Regions from separate parts of the Dechloromonas denitrificans genome, predicted to be linked through region 1. Evidence: predicted binding sites of a transcription regulator. Region 1 holds the regulator's gene; each other region holds the start of a gene.
What was found. The regulator sigma-54, encoded in region 1, starts transcription at its own class of promoters, with help from an activator protein. The targets are predictions, from matches to a motif close to TGGCACGCTTNCTGCTNA.
Positions count from the first base shown of each region.

Region 1 (3,443 bases):
TCTGCCGCAGGAGGCTTCGGTCTTTCGCAAGCTGAATGTCGAGGAAAACATTCGCGCCGTGCTGGAACTGCTCGATCTGCCCGAGAAAGAGTTGAATGACCGGCTGGAGGGCTTGCTCGGTGAACTGCATATCGGCCATGTCCGTCACGTCAATGCAGCGGCTCTTTCCGGCGGCGAGCGCCGGCGTGTCGAAATTGCCCGGGCCCTGGCAACCAGCCCGCGCTTCATTCTGCTGGATGAGCCGTTTGCCGGGGTCGACCCGATTGCGGTGCTTGAAATCCAGAAAATCATCCGTTTCCTCAAGGAGCGGGGCATCGGGGTGCTGATCACCGATCACAACGTGCGTGAAACCCTGGGCATTTGCGATCACGCCTACATCATCAGTGCGGGGCGCGTTCTGGCTGCTGGCCGTCCGGATGAAATCGTTGATAATGAAAGTGTGCGCAAGGTTTACCTTGGCGAGCATTTCAAGCTCTGACCGATAAGCAGCGTCCCTACCCCATTCGATGAAACCGGCTCTTCAACTCAAGCTTTCCCAGCATCTGGCCCTGACGCCACAGTTGCAGCAATCAATCAAATTGCTGCAACTATCGACGATCGAGATGCAGCAGGAAATCGAGCGCTATCTGCTTGAAAATCCGATGCTCGAACGGGATGATGATGCCGGAACGGAGTCTTATTCTTCGGCCCAGCAATTCGATGCGCCAAAGAGCGACGAAGGGGAGCGCGAACAGCGGGCTGAGCGCGATGAACGGGATGCGCGTGAAGAGCGCGAGCAGGATATCCCGAGTGCGCCATCCGACGTCGATGACGATCGCTGGTCATCCGATGCCGGTACCTATACCGGGGCTGGTCGCGATGAGGACGATGACAGCGACAGCCACGACATCCATGCCGCAACAACCAGTTTGCGCGATCACCTTGGCTGGCAATTGGGCATGACCCAGCTGTCGGACCGGGATCGCAGCCTGGTGCGTTTCCTGATCGAAGCGCTTGATGATGATGGCTATCTCTCGGCGTCTCTCGACGAGCTGTGGGAAACCCTGCCGCCCGAGTATGAAATCGAGCTGGAGGAGCTGGAAATTGCGCTTCGCCATATCCAGAGTTTCGATCCGACAGGTATCGGTGCGCGTGGGCCGAAAGAATGCCTCGCCCTGCAACTGAAGGTTTTGCCGGAAAACCCGGTGCGCAACCTGGCGCTGACCATTGTCGAGCAACACCTTGAATTACTCGCTGCCCGCGACTTTGCCAAAATCCGTCGTCTGACGGATTGCGAAGATCCCGCCCTGAAAGCGGCACACAGCTTGATCGTCAGCCTTGATCCTCGCCCAGGCGCACGTTTTGCAGCCATTGAAGCGCGCTATATCACCCCGGACGTGATGGTTCGCAAGCTCAAGGGAAAGTGGACGGCTTATATCAATCCGGATGCCTATCCGCGTTTGCGGATCAATCGGTTGTACGCTGAAATCCTGTCACGCCAGCGTCGAGGAAACGGCAACATGACCGGCCAGCTGCAGGAAGCACGCTGGCTGATCAAGAATGTTCAGCAACGGTTTGAAACGATTCACCGTGTTACCCAGGCGATCGTCGATCGTCAGCGCCAGTTTTTCGAGCATGGCGAAGTGGCGATGCGTCCGCTCGTGCTGCGCGAGATTGCCGATATTCTCGGTTTGCACGAGTCGACCGTGTCACGCGTTACCAGCCAGAAATACATGGCCACGCCGCGCGGTATCTTTGAATTGAAATACTTTTTTGGCAGTCACGTTGCCACCGATACCGGTGGTGCGTGTTCTGCAACGGCCATCCGGGCACTGATCAAACAACTGATCGGCGCAGAAGATGGCAAGAAGCCCTTGTCGGATAGCCAATTATCCGAAATACTAGGCCAGCAGGGAATCGTTGTAGCCCGACGCACAGTAGCCAAATACCGTGAATCGCTTAACATCCCGCCGGTCAATTTACGCAAGACCCTGTAGAGAGAGGAGAAAAGCATGAATCTGCAGATCACTGGTCACCATATCGACGTTACCCCTGCTTTGCGCGAGTACGTTGAAAACAAACTTGACCCTGTTGTTCGCCATTTCGATAAAGTCACCGGCGTTAACGTGATTTTGTCTGTCGAGAAGCTCAAGCAGAAAGCAGAAGTGACCGTCCACGTTCCGGGCAAGGACATGCATGTCGAAGAGTCCGGTGACGACCTCTACGCAGCGATTGACTCGATGTTCGACAAGCTTGATCGCCAGGTCCAGAAATACAAGCAAAAAGTTCAGGATCACCATCGCGGTGAAAAGCCTGTCATTCTCGCGGCTGAATAATTGCCGTTCGGCCGCAGCCACCGCGCTGCGGCCCATGCATCACTGAATTTTCCTATGAACCCCTTAGCCAATATTCTGTCAGCCACCCAGGTCATTCTTGATCTTGAGGCCGGCAGCAAAAAGCGGGTCTTCGAACAGGCCGGCATGCTTTTCGAGAGTCATCTCGGGCTTGCCCGTGCGGTTGTCTTCGAAAGCCTCTTTGCCCGTGAAAAACTGGGTTCGACCGGTCTTGGGCAAGGTATTGCCATTCCGCACGGTCGGATCAAGGGCCTCAAGCAGGCTGCCGGTGCTTTCTTGCGTCTGGCAACTCCCGTACCGTTCGACTCGCCGGATGGGCGTCCGGTCAATCTCCTGTTCGTGCTGCTGGTTCCAGAGCAGGCGACCGAGCAACATCTCCAGATTCTTTCCGAACTGGCCCAGCGCTTTGCCGAAAAACCATTCCGGGAAGCCTTGCTTGCGGCAAGCGATCCTGCCGCTGTGGTTACCCTGTTTCAGGCCTGAGCCAGTTACGTGCGTCACATCAGCCTGACCCAGCTCTACGAAGATAATCGGGAAAAGCTGCTGCTCAGCTGGATGATGGCGCAGCAGGCCGAACGCAACATCGAGATCAAGTTGTCGAACAACTATGGTGCCGATGTGGTTGGGCACATCAACATCATTCACCCAGAACGACTGCAGGTCATGGGGCAGGCCGAATATGACTGGGCTTTCCGCATCGGAGAGCGTCGCTTCGCGCAGATGTTTCTCGACCTGCTTGCGGCCTTGCCGCCAGCAGTCATCGTTGCCGATGGTCTGACACCTCCGGATATCCTGATCGACGCCTGCAAGCAGACGAATACGCCGTTGCTCCTGTCCCCCAAGCCGTGCTCGGCAGTGATTGACCTGCTGCGCATTTACCTGTCTGCCCGACTGGCTGATACGGTCAATCTGCATGGCGTATTCATGGATGTGCTGGGCATGGGCGTGCTGATTACCGGTGATTCCGGGGTTGGCAAATCCGAACTGGCACTTGAGCTCATTTCGCGTGGCCACGGTCTGGTCGCTGACGATGTGGTCGAAATGGCCCGTATTGCACCGGCCACGATCGAAGGGCGCTGCCCCGGCATGTTGCGCGACTTCCTGGAGGTG
Region 1 covers NZ_CP075187.1:3,407,714-3,411,156, reverse strand. Annotated here, with positions in the region: gene lptB (LPS export ABC transporter ATP-binding protein) at 1-478, shown strand, start outside; gene KI614_RS16105 (RNA polymerase factor sigma-54) at 507-1,976, shown strand; gene hpf (ribosome hibernation-promoting factor, HPF/YfiA family) at 1,992-2,315, shown strand; gene ptsN (PTS IIA-like nitrogen regulatory protein PtsN) at 2,370-2,816, shown strand; gene hprK (HPr(Ser) kinase/phosphatase) at 2,826-3,443, shown strand, end outside.

Region 2 (3,443 bases), 440 kb from region 1:
AGCAAATGCTTGCCACGTTGAATGAGCGCAAACATAAAGGGGGCCGATGGCCCCCTTAGATTCAACTGTCCGACAGACTTAATTGTTTCCGACCAGCCTTACCAGTTCGGCTCGCGCTCCGGCGTTGCTGTAATGCGGTGAATGCTCAGGTCGGCGCCCTCGTATTCTTCTTCCTGATCGAGTCGCAAGCCGATGAAGGCTTTCAGGCTGCCATAAACGATGGCTCCGCCGGCCAAGGCAACGACAATCGCCAGACCGGTCATGATCAGTTGCGGCATGAAGGCAATGCTGCCGGCGCCGCCCAGCGCCTTGCTGCCGAAGATACCGGCCGCGATACCGCCCCATGCGCCGCACAGGCCGTGCAGCGGCCAGACACCCAGAACGTCGTCGATTTTCCAGCGATTCTGGGTCAGCGTGAACATGATGACGAACAGGCCGCCAGCGATGCTGCCGACAACCAGCGCACCCATCGGGTGCATCAGGTCCGAGCCGGCACAAACGGCGACCAGACCGGCGAGCGGGCCGTTATGCACGAAACCCGGGTCATTCTTGCCGAGCAGAAGTGCCACCATGGTGCCGCCGACCATCGCCATCAACGAATTGAGGGCGACCAGGCCGGAAATTTTGTCCAGCGTCTGGGCGCTCATCACATTGAAGCCAAACCAGCCGACCGTCAGAATCCACGCTCCCAATGCCAGAAAAGGAATCGATGAAGGAGGATGGGCTGAAATGCGGCCGTCCTTGTTGTAGCGACCATGGCGTGGCCCGAGCAGGAGGACGGCAGGCAAGGCAATCCAGCCGCCCATGGCATGTACGACGACAGAGCCGGCGAAGTCATGGAACTCCTCGCCAAATGTCGCCTTCAGCCACGCCTGAATGCCAAACGCCTGATTCCAGGCGATACTTTCATAAAACGGGTAGATGAAGCCGACGATCATGAACGTGGCAATCAACTGCGGGTGGAACTTGGCTCGTTCGGCGATTCCCCCGGAGATAATCGCTGGAATGGCTGCGGCAAAGGTCAGCAAAAAGAAAAACTTGGTCAGTTCGTAACCATTTTTTTCCATCAGCGTTTCAACACCGGTGAAGAAATTGACACCGTAGGCAATGGTGTAGCCGATGAAGAAGTATGCCAGGGTCGACATGCCGAAATCGGTCAAAATCTTGACCAGCGCATTGACCTGGTTTTTCTTGCGAACCGTGCCCACTTCGAGGAAGGCAAAGCCTGCGTGCATGGCCAGCACCATGATGGCGCCAAGCAGGATGAACAGCACATTGCTGCCGGATTGGTAGTTTTCCATGAAAGCCCCTGATTTTGGAATCGAATGCCTATAGCAAGCACCATTCCAGTGCACAAAGATGTTTTAAATCAGTGCATTGCAAAAGTCATTTTTGCATAAACGCACCAAACAAGTGCCAAAAAACAATCCATCGCCCAGCATCGGTGCAGAAAATGCGGGCAATGCACCAACAAAACCACCCCGCGGGATCGTCAAGCAAGCCCGCCCCCTGGGCAACGAACGCTTACGTTATCTGGGCGCAGCTTCCGGCGGCAAAAGCACCCAAAGACGTCCGGTTTGCTTCATGCGCCCGGCCTGTTCGCCTGCTGCCTTGCCAAAGCCCCAGAAAAAGTCGGCCCGAACTGCCCCCTTGATCGCACCACCGGTGTCCTGCGCCATGACCAGACGATTCATTGCTTGCACTGAATTGGGGCGGGTCGTTGCCAGGAAGACCGGGGCTCCGAGCGGCACCGAGCGCGGATCAATCGCAATGCTGCGCTCGGGCGTCAGCGGCACGCCGAGCGCACCCGCCGGACCATCCTTGCTGTTCGGATTTTCACGGAAGAAAACATAGCTCGGATTGGCGTTGAGTAATTCGTCGAGACGGGCCGGATTGGCCCGTGCCCAGGCCTGGATGCCCTGCATCGAAGCCTCTTCAAGCTTCAGTTCGCCACGGTCGACCAGCACGCGACCGATGGATTGGTAGGGATGACCGTTCTGGTCGGCATAATTGACGCGTACGGTGCTGCCATCGGTCAGCTTGACCCGACCGGATCCCTGAACCTGAAGAAAGAACAGTTCGACGGCATCATCGACATACAGCAAGGTTTTACCCGGCAAGCGATCGCCGCGCGCACCGATTTCGGCACGTGACCAGTAAGGCACCACCTTATTGCCTTCAACCCGGCCACGAACGCGCTTGTCTTTGAGCTCAGGGAAAAGCGCGGACAGGTCGATCGTCAGCAAATCATCCGGCACAGCCCGGATCGGCTGCTCAAACCCCTTCACCTTGGTTCTGCTGCCGCGCAGCAGTGGCTCGTAATAGCCGGTAATCATGCCGTTGAATTCGCCCTCACCGGTCAGGACGGCATAAGGCTGGAGGTTTTGCTCAAAGAAGGCTCGCGGATTGAAGTCCGGCTTGCCGTCAGCCGCCCGCGCCAGATCGCAGACGCGCTTCCAGGCCGGGCCGTGCGACTTGCTGGCCATGCCCCGGCAAGACTGCATGAAAGCCGGCCAGGCGGCCGCTATATCGTCATTTTTCCAGCCCGGCAGATCGGCCCAGCTGGCGGCACGAAAAGTCCGGGCAAACGGGCTTGGCGGCACGGGCGTCGTGACAGCCGTTGGCGGGCAGGCCGGGCAGCTTGCGCAAGGTTTGCAGACGGCCGGCTCCGGCTCTCCCGAGGGCAAAAGGCTGCAGGCGCTCAACAGGGAGAAGGCCAGAAAGGGTGCGGCTTGGATTTTTCGCATGGGTTTCGTTAGAGTGCGTGAATTCAACGCGAAGTATACCTGTCACCATGCCCGAATCTCTCCAGCTTGAACGTCTGCTTGCCCGTGCCGAGGCCGTCCTTGGTCGCTTCGAGGCAACGCTGCCCCCCGCTCCGCCGCTGCCGGACTGGAAAAACGCCATTGCTTTCCGCTGGCGCAAGAACCACGGCCGCGGCTGGTTGCAGGCCATTCGCCAGCCCCACCCGATCCGCCTCGACGAACTGAACAACATCGACGACCAAAAAGAGCGCATCCGCCTGAATACCGCCCAGTTCGTCGCCGGTCACACCGCCAACAATGTCTTGCTGACCGGCTCGCGCGGCTCGGGCAAGTCATCCTTGGTCAAGGCCGTACTCAACGAGTACTCGGCGCAAGGCCTGCGGCTGATCGAAGTCGACAAGGCCGACCTCGTCGACCTGCCGGATATCGTCGACCTGATCGAAAGCCGACCGGAACGTTTCATCATCTTCTGCGATGATCTTTCCTTCGAAGCCGGCGAAACCGCCTACAAGGCATTGAAGTCGGTGCTTGATGGCTCGATTTCGGCGCCGCCGGACAATGTGCTGATTTATGCCACCTCGAATCGTCGCCACCTGATGCCCGAGTTTTTCTCCGAAAACCTCGAAACCCAGCGGATCGACGACGAAATTCATCCGGGCGAAGCCGTTGAAGAAAAAA
Region 2 covers NZ_CP075187.1:2,963,279-2,966,721, forward strand. Annotated here, with positions in the region: gene KI614_RS14020 (ammonium transporter) at 99-1,301, opposite strand; gene KI614_RS14025 (murein transglycosylase A) at 1,530-2,747, opposite strand; gene KI614_RS14030 (ATP-binding protein) at 2,795-3,443, shown strand, end outside.
Region 2: the regulator sigma-54 is predicted to act here: its motif matches at 1,332-1,349, upstream of KI614_RS14020 (ammonium transporter).

Region 3 (3,443 bases), 620 kb from region 1:
CAATCTCGACCGGCGCCAGGGCGTCGATTTTTTCGATATCGAACTCGGAGTTGGCGGTGTGGCGCTTGGCCGGCAGGCGGAACCAGTAGTTCTTGCCTTCGACCACCATGCCGAGCGGACCCCACGGGCTCTTGAATGCGCCGGTCTGGATGTTGATCATTTTGGACACATCGCGACCGCTGTTCAGCTCATCATTCATCGCGACGATGACGCCCTTGCTGCGCGCATCCTTGCTGGCGGCAACACCAACGGCGTTGAACAGGTTAAGCAGGCCGTCGGCCGACATCGCCGTGCCCGGACGCATCGAGCCGACGACGACGATCGGCTTGTCGGTGCGCACCACCAGATTCAGGAAATAGGCTGTCTCTTCCAGGGTGTCGGTGCCATGGGTCACAACGATGCCATCGACATCGCCCTGCTTGACCAGGGCGGCGACACGCTTGCCCAGGGTGACCAGATGTTCGTTGGTAAAGCTTTCAGAGGCGATCTGAAAAACCTGCTCGCCGCGTACCTCGGCCACATCGGCCAGGGTCGGAATACCGGCAATCAACTTGTCGACCGGCACCTTGGCAGCCTGATAGGTCGCGCTTTTGGCGGCATCCGCGCCGGCGCCGGCGATGGTTCCACCGGTCGCAAGGATCACGACGTTGGGCTTGGCGGCAAAGGCCGGAACAGCAGCCACACAGGCTGCGGCAACCAGCAGGCAGCGGGAAAGAAAACGATTCAGCATGACAATGCTCCAGGGGGTATCTCTGCAGGGGAATGAACGGCCGGCCCGCACACGCGGTGCCGGCCGTTCACAAGGCCGTCCGGCTTATTCGAAAGCCTTGTCGTTCGGCGCCTTGAACAGTGCCTTCATGTCGTCCGACATCGGCATCTCAAGATTCAGGCCCTTCGGCGGAATCGGGTTCATGAACCACTTGCTGTAGATCTTGTCGGCATCGCCGGAAGTCATCGCCTTGCTCAGCGCAGCATCGACCACCTTCTTGAAGGCCGGATCTTCCTTGCGCAGCATGCAACCGTAGGCTTCCTTGGACTGGGCGGTACCGACCACCACCCAATCTGCCGGGCGCTTGGCCTTGGCCATTTCACCGTAAAGCAGTGCGTCATCCATCATGAAGGCAACGGCACGGCCGGTTTCCAGCGTCAGGAAGGCTTCGCCGTGATCCTTGGCGGAGATGATGTTCATCTTCATCTGCTTGTCTTCATTCATCTTGCGGATCAGGCGCTCGGACGTCGTGCCGGCGGTGGTCACCACGTTCTTGCCGGCCAGATCGGCGAAATCGTTGATCCCGGCGGTCTTCTTGGCCATCAGCTTGGTGCCGATGACAAAAATGCTGGTCGAGAAGGCAACCTGCTTCTGGCGCTCGGTATTGTTGGTTGTCGAGCCGCACTCGATGTCGACCGTGCCATTCTGGATCAGCGTGATGCGGTTGGCCGAGGTCACCGGCATCAGCTTGGTATCGAGCTTGGCCAGCTTCAACTCAGCCTTGACGCCATCAACGACCTTGAGCATCAGTTCGTGCGAGTAGCCGATGACTTGCTGCTTGTCGTCGTAATAGGAAAAAGGAATCGACGATTCACGATGACCCAGCGTGATGCTGCCGGTGTCCTTGATTTTTTTCAGGGTGGCGGATTCCTGGGCGTGGGCCGGCAGGGTGGCAGCCGCGCCGAAAGCGGTAGCAAAAGCAGCAACAAAAGCGATACGTTTCATGAATTGTCTCCTGTTAAATGAAGAGGCCGGAGGCCGGCGACGACGCCTATCACTACGCAGGAGACGTGCCACCCCAAACGCAACAGAAAACAAAGAACAAACCATTGATTTAAAACAGGATTAAAAGCACACCTGCAGCACAGGCGTCGGATTTCCGACAGCCGGCCAGGCAAGCCATCGGAAATCCGTCACTTTCCTTGGGCCACAGGGTTTGCCGGGCGCTACGGTCGACATAAAAAAGCCGCCCGAATCGGGGCGGCTTTTTGCTGGCTTGCCGAGCAACGCTCAGTCGATCCGGGTATCCAGCCCCTGCTCGGCCAGCTCGGCGGCGCGCAATACGGCACGCGCCTTGTTCTGGGTTTCCTGCCATTCGGAATTCGGGTCGGAATCGGCGACGATCCCGGCACCAGCCTGGACGTGCAGTTGCTTGTCCTTGACCACGGCGGTGCGAATGGCGATCGCCAAGTCCATGTCGCCATGAAAACCAAGATAGCCGACGGCACCCGCATAAATACCGCGCTTGACCGGTTCAAGTTCATCGATGATTTCCATCGCCCGCACTTTCGGCGCACCGGAAACCGTACCGGCCGGGAAGGTTGCCTTGAGCACGTCGAGCGCATCCAGCCCCGGTTGCAGACGGCCTTCGACATTGGAGACGATGTGCATCACATGCGAGTAACGCTCAACCAGCATGTTCTCGGTCAGTTTGACGCTGCCGATGCGCGCGACACGGCCGCAGTCATTGCGCCCGAGATCGAGCAACTGGGTGTGCTCGGCCCGCTCCTTCTCATCGGCCAGCAACTCGGTGGCCAGTGCGGCATCTTCTTCCGGCGAGGCGCCGCGTTTGCGTGTACCGGCAATCGGCCGGACGGTAACGCGCTCGCCTTCGAGTCGGACCAGAATCTCCGGCGAAGCGCCGACGACGTGGAAATCCTCGAAATCGAAGTAGAACATGTAGGGCGACGGGTTGAGGCTGCGCAGGGTGCGGTACAGCGCCAGCGGACTGGCGTGGAACGGCTTGGTCATGCGCTGCGACAGGACGACCTGCATCACGTCGCCTTCGGTAATGTATTCCTTGGCCTTGAGGACGGCCTTCTTGAACGCTGCCTCGCCAAAAACAGAGACTGCCGCTTCGGATTGCACCGGCTGCTCGCTCGGGATGGTGACCGGCGTACGCAGTTTGGCGAGTAGCTCTTTCAGCCGTGCGCGGGCTTTCTGGTAAGCACCGGGAAAGCCCGGCTCGGCAAAGACAACCAGGGTCAGCTTGCCCGACAGGTTATCGACGACGGCGATTTCCTCCGACAACAGCAGGCCGATATCCGGCGTTCCCAGATCGCCCGGTTTTTGGGTCCGGGTCAGGCGCGTTTCGACATAACGCACGGTATCGTAGCCGAAGCAACCGACCAGACCGCCGCAGAAACGCGGCAGGCCGGCTTGCGGTGCGGCGCGGAAACGCTGCATGAACTTGCCGATGAATTCGAGCGGATTGGTATCGTCCTCACGCTCGGCAATGCGGTTGCCGGTCAGCACCAGCACCTGGTGACCATGCACGACGATGCGCGTCGGCGAAGCCAGGCCGATGATCGAATAGCGTCCGAAACGTTCGCCGCCCTGCACCGATTCCAGCAGATAGGTGTAAGGGCCGTTGGCCAGCTTGAGGTAGATGGAAAGCGGCGTATCAAGGTCGGCAAACGTTTCCAGCGTGACAGGAATACGGTTGTAGCCTTGC
Region 3 covers NZ_CP075187.1:2,785,050-2,788,492, forward strand. Annotated here, with positions in the region: gene KI614_RS13180 (asparaginase) at 1-730, opposite strand, end outside; gene KI614_RS13185 (glutamate/aspartate ABC transporter substrate-binding protein) at 815-1,714, opposite strand; gene trpE (anthranilate synthase component I) at 2,000-3,443, opposite strand, start outside.
Region 3: the regulator sigma-54 is predicted to act here: its motif matches at 1,768-1,785, upstream of KI614_RS13185 (glutamate/aspartate ABC transporter substrate-binding protein).

Region 4 (3,443 bases), 730 kb from region 1:
TGTTCAAACGCGTCGGCGGCGCGGATGTTCGGCTGGCCGAATTCAAGGCCGGGGATGCTTTTGGTGAAGAAGCCCTGGTTTCAGACTCCCTGCGCAATGCTTCGGTGGTGATGAAAACGGATGGCGTGCTGTTTCGTCTGGCCAAACCCGATTTTCTCGCCTTGCTGCGCACCCCCTTGCTGCATGCGCTTGGCCGACCGGCAGCCGATGCCAAAGTTGCGGCCGGCGCTTGCTGGCTGGATGTGCGTTACGCCGCCGAGTTCGCCGAAAATGGCTTGCCTGGCGCGGTCAACCTGCCCTTGAGCGAAATTCGCTCGGCTTTTGGCCTGCTTGATCCATCGCGTGAATACATTGTTTATTGCCGTTCCGGGCGGCGCAGTTCGGCTGCAGCCTTCCTGCTTGCCCAGCGCGGCTTCAAGGCTTTCTGGTTGCAGGATGGCTTGCTCGGGAGCGGCACATGAGTGCCGTTACGTACAGGCTGTCAGCAGCCAATCAGGGGTAGTCATGGAAACCATTCAGGATCTTTTTCGCCGGCTCGAACAACTCAACGATATCGGGGCATCGCTTTCAAATGAACGCGATATCAACCTGTTGCTTGAGAAAATTCTCCTCGCCGCCAAGGCCATCACCCGCGCCGATGGCGGTACGCTGTATTTGCTGGCAGAGGATGGCCAGTCGCTGCATTTCGAAATTGTCCGGACCGATTCCCTGAATATTGCCTTCGGTGGCAGTAGCGGCCAATCGACCTCCGGCAAGTTTCCCGATTTGCCGCTCTACAACCCGGATGGCTCACCGAACAACTCCCTGGTTGCCGCGTATGCTGCGATTCACGGTAAAACGGTGAATATTTCCGATGCCTATACCGCACAAGGCTTCGATTTTTCGGGAACGCGCAAATTCGACGAGCGCACCGGCTATCGCTCGCAATCCTTTCTCACCGTGCCGATGAAAAACCATGAAGGTGAAATCATCGGCGTGCTGCAACTGATCAATGCGCTCAAGACGGGCAGTGGCGAGGTGACCGAGTTTTCGCAGGCCGACCAGCGGCTGGCCGAGTCGCTGGCCTCGCAGGCAGCGATTGCGCTGACCAATCGCCAGTTGGTCGAGCAGCTGGAAACGCTGTTCGAGTCATTCATCAAGCTGATCAATCTGGCCATCGACGAAAAGTCGGCCCACACCGGCGGTCATTGCCAGCGCGTCCCCGAACTGACCATGCTGCTGGCCGATGCGGTCGATGCCACGACGGAAGGCCCGCTTGCCGACTTCAAGCTGACCGACAAGGACAGGTACGAGCTGCGTATCGCGGCGCTGATGCATGATTGTGGCAAGGTGACGACGCCGGTTCATGTCGTCGACAAGGCAACCAAGTTGCAAACGATTTACGACCGGATCGATCTGATCGATACGCGTTTCGAGATCGTCAAGCGTGATGCCGAAGTCCGCCAATGGCGCCAGATCGCGGGCGGCCAGGAAGCGGTTGAAGCCGAGCGTGTTTTTCTCGATTTTTGCCGTGAATGCGATGTCGACCGCGACTTTTTGCGCCAGGCCAATATCGGTGGCGAACGGATGAGCGATGAGGCGATCGAACGGGTCAAGGCGATGGCCGGCAAGTACCGCTGGACCAATCCGGCGGGCATCGAAACCGATTTCCTGTCAGCGGACGAACTCGACAACCTGACCATTCGCGCCGGCACGCTGACCCAGAATGAACGTGAAATCATCAACCACCACATCGTCGCGACGATCCGCATGCTGGAACAACTGCCCTGGCCGAAACATCTGCGCAATGTGCCGGAATACGCTGGCGGCCACCACGAGCGGATGGATGGCAAGGGTTATCCTAAAGGCCTGAAGCGTGACGAAATGAGCTGGCAGGCCCGGATGATGGGTATTTCTGACATTTTCGAAGCGTTGACCGCGAAAGACCGCCCCTACAAGGAAGCCATGAAACTCACCCAGGCGCTGGGCATCATGGAAAACTTCAAGAAAGGCGGCCATATCGACCCGGACCTGTTCGATGTCTTTGTCCGGGGCGAGGTGTTCAGGACGTATGCTGCCAGCTATTTGCTGGATGAGCAGGTGGATTGCTGAAGAACTGCCTCAAAAGGTTATGCTGATGTGACGTTTTTTGTCAGCCATTTGGCCTCGGTTCACGCTTTTGTTTTTTGGTTTTCTTCCAGCTTGTTGAAAAGAAAGCCATTTCATTTTTTATGGCTCAGCGCTTTTTCCCTGGCATGGAAAGTGATTAAGGTTTAGCAGCGGTTTTTCCCGCCTTTTGCAAACAAAGGAGATTCAAATGAAGCGTGTTCAACAAGGTTTTACCCTGATCGAACTGATGATCGTTGTCGCCATCGTCGGCATTCTGGCCGCCGTTGCCCTGCCGCAATATCAGGACTATGTCATCCGAGCCAAGCTGTCCAAGGTTGCGACTGCTGCTGATCCGATCAAGACAGCCCTTGCCCTGGTTGCTCAGGAGCAGGGCGTTTCTGCTGGTGGTACGATTGCTTTGGGGTCGGATAATGCATGGCGGACAATTGGTTTGTCCGATACGCCAACCCCGACGACTGAAGTTGGTACATATGCGATGACTGCTGCTGGCGTACTGACATTGACGATGCAGGGTATCGGTACTGGGTTTAATGGTCAAACGGTGCAGTACACCCCCGCAGTGGGCAGTACTGCCCTTACTTGGACTGTGGCATGCAACTACAATGGTACTTCGAATTCGGTCAAGGCTAACTATCTCAAGGTTCTGGGCTGTGTAATCAATTAAAGTAATTGAGGTTGTTGGTATCTGAAGCCCTCCGTTCGGAGGGCTTTTTACATTTTTATCGCGTGGAAAATCGGGCTTCTAGCAGTACTTTTGCCCCATTGTGGCCATAAGCAATGGCTTGCTTAAGCATTTCTTCTGCCGCCAGGTTTTGTTTTTGGGTTAATAGCAGTAGTGCTCGTTTGAAATAGATCTGCCCCAATGCTGTACGAGCTGTCGTCACCTTTTCAGCCTGATCAAGATCAGCTGCAGCTTGTACCGGATCATTCATCGCTGCGTGAACGTTGGCGAGGCCAATGTAGCCTTCATAGCTCTCGGGGTGGTTGGCGACGACCTGTTGCATGTCCGATAACGCCTCGGCGTATTTGCCTTGCTTCAGGTATTGATGGCCGCGGTTGTAAAAAATGCGCTCAGCACCGGGGAGTGTCGGATTGGTCAGCTTCTCTGCCGCATCAACCCAGATGCTTAGCTCGCTTCGCATGCTTTTGAGGCGGTCGATTGCCAAGGGAAAAAGCAGCAGCGGAACGAGCAGCATGGCCGATGCCACCCTTGTTGACAGGCGTAGCATGCCGAGCGCGGCAGCCAGTGAAAAAACGATTCCGGGGGCCCAGATATAGCTGCGGTACAAGACAAAAGGTTCTTGTAGCCTGAATGTGGAAAATTCGGTCAAGTA
Region 4 covers NZ_CP075187.1:2,677,676-2,681,118, reverse strand. Annotated here, with positions in the region: gene KI614_RS12630 (cyclic nucleotide-binding domain-containing protein) at 1-461, shown strand, start outside; gene KI614_RS12625 (HD family phosphohydrolase) at 505-2,091, shown strand; gene KI614_RS12615 (pilin) at 2,297-2,773, shown strand; gene KI614_RS12610 (tetratricopeptide repeat protein) at 2,829-3,443, opposite strand, start outside.
Region 4: the regulator sigma-54 is predicted to act here: its motif matches at 2,231-2,248, upstream of KI614_RS12615 (pilin).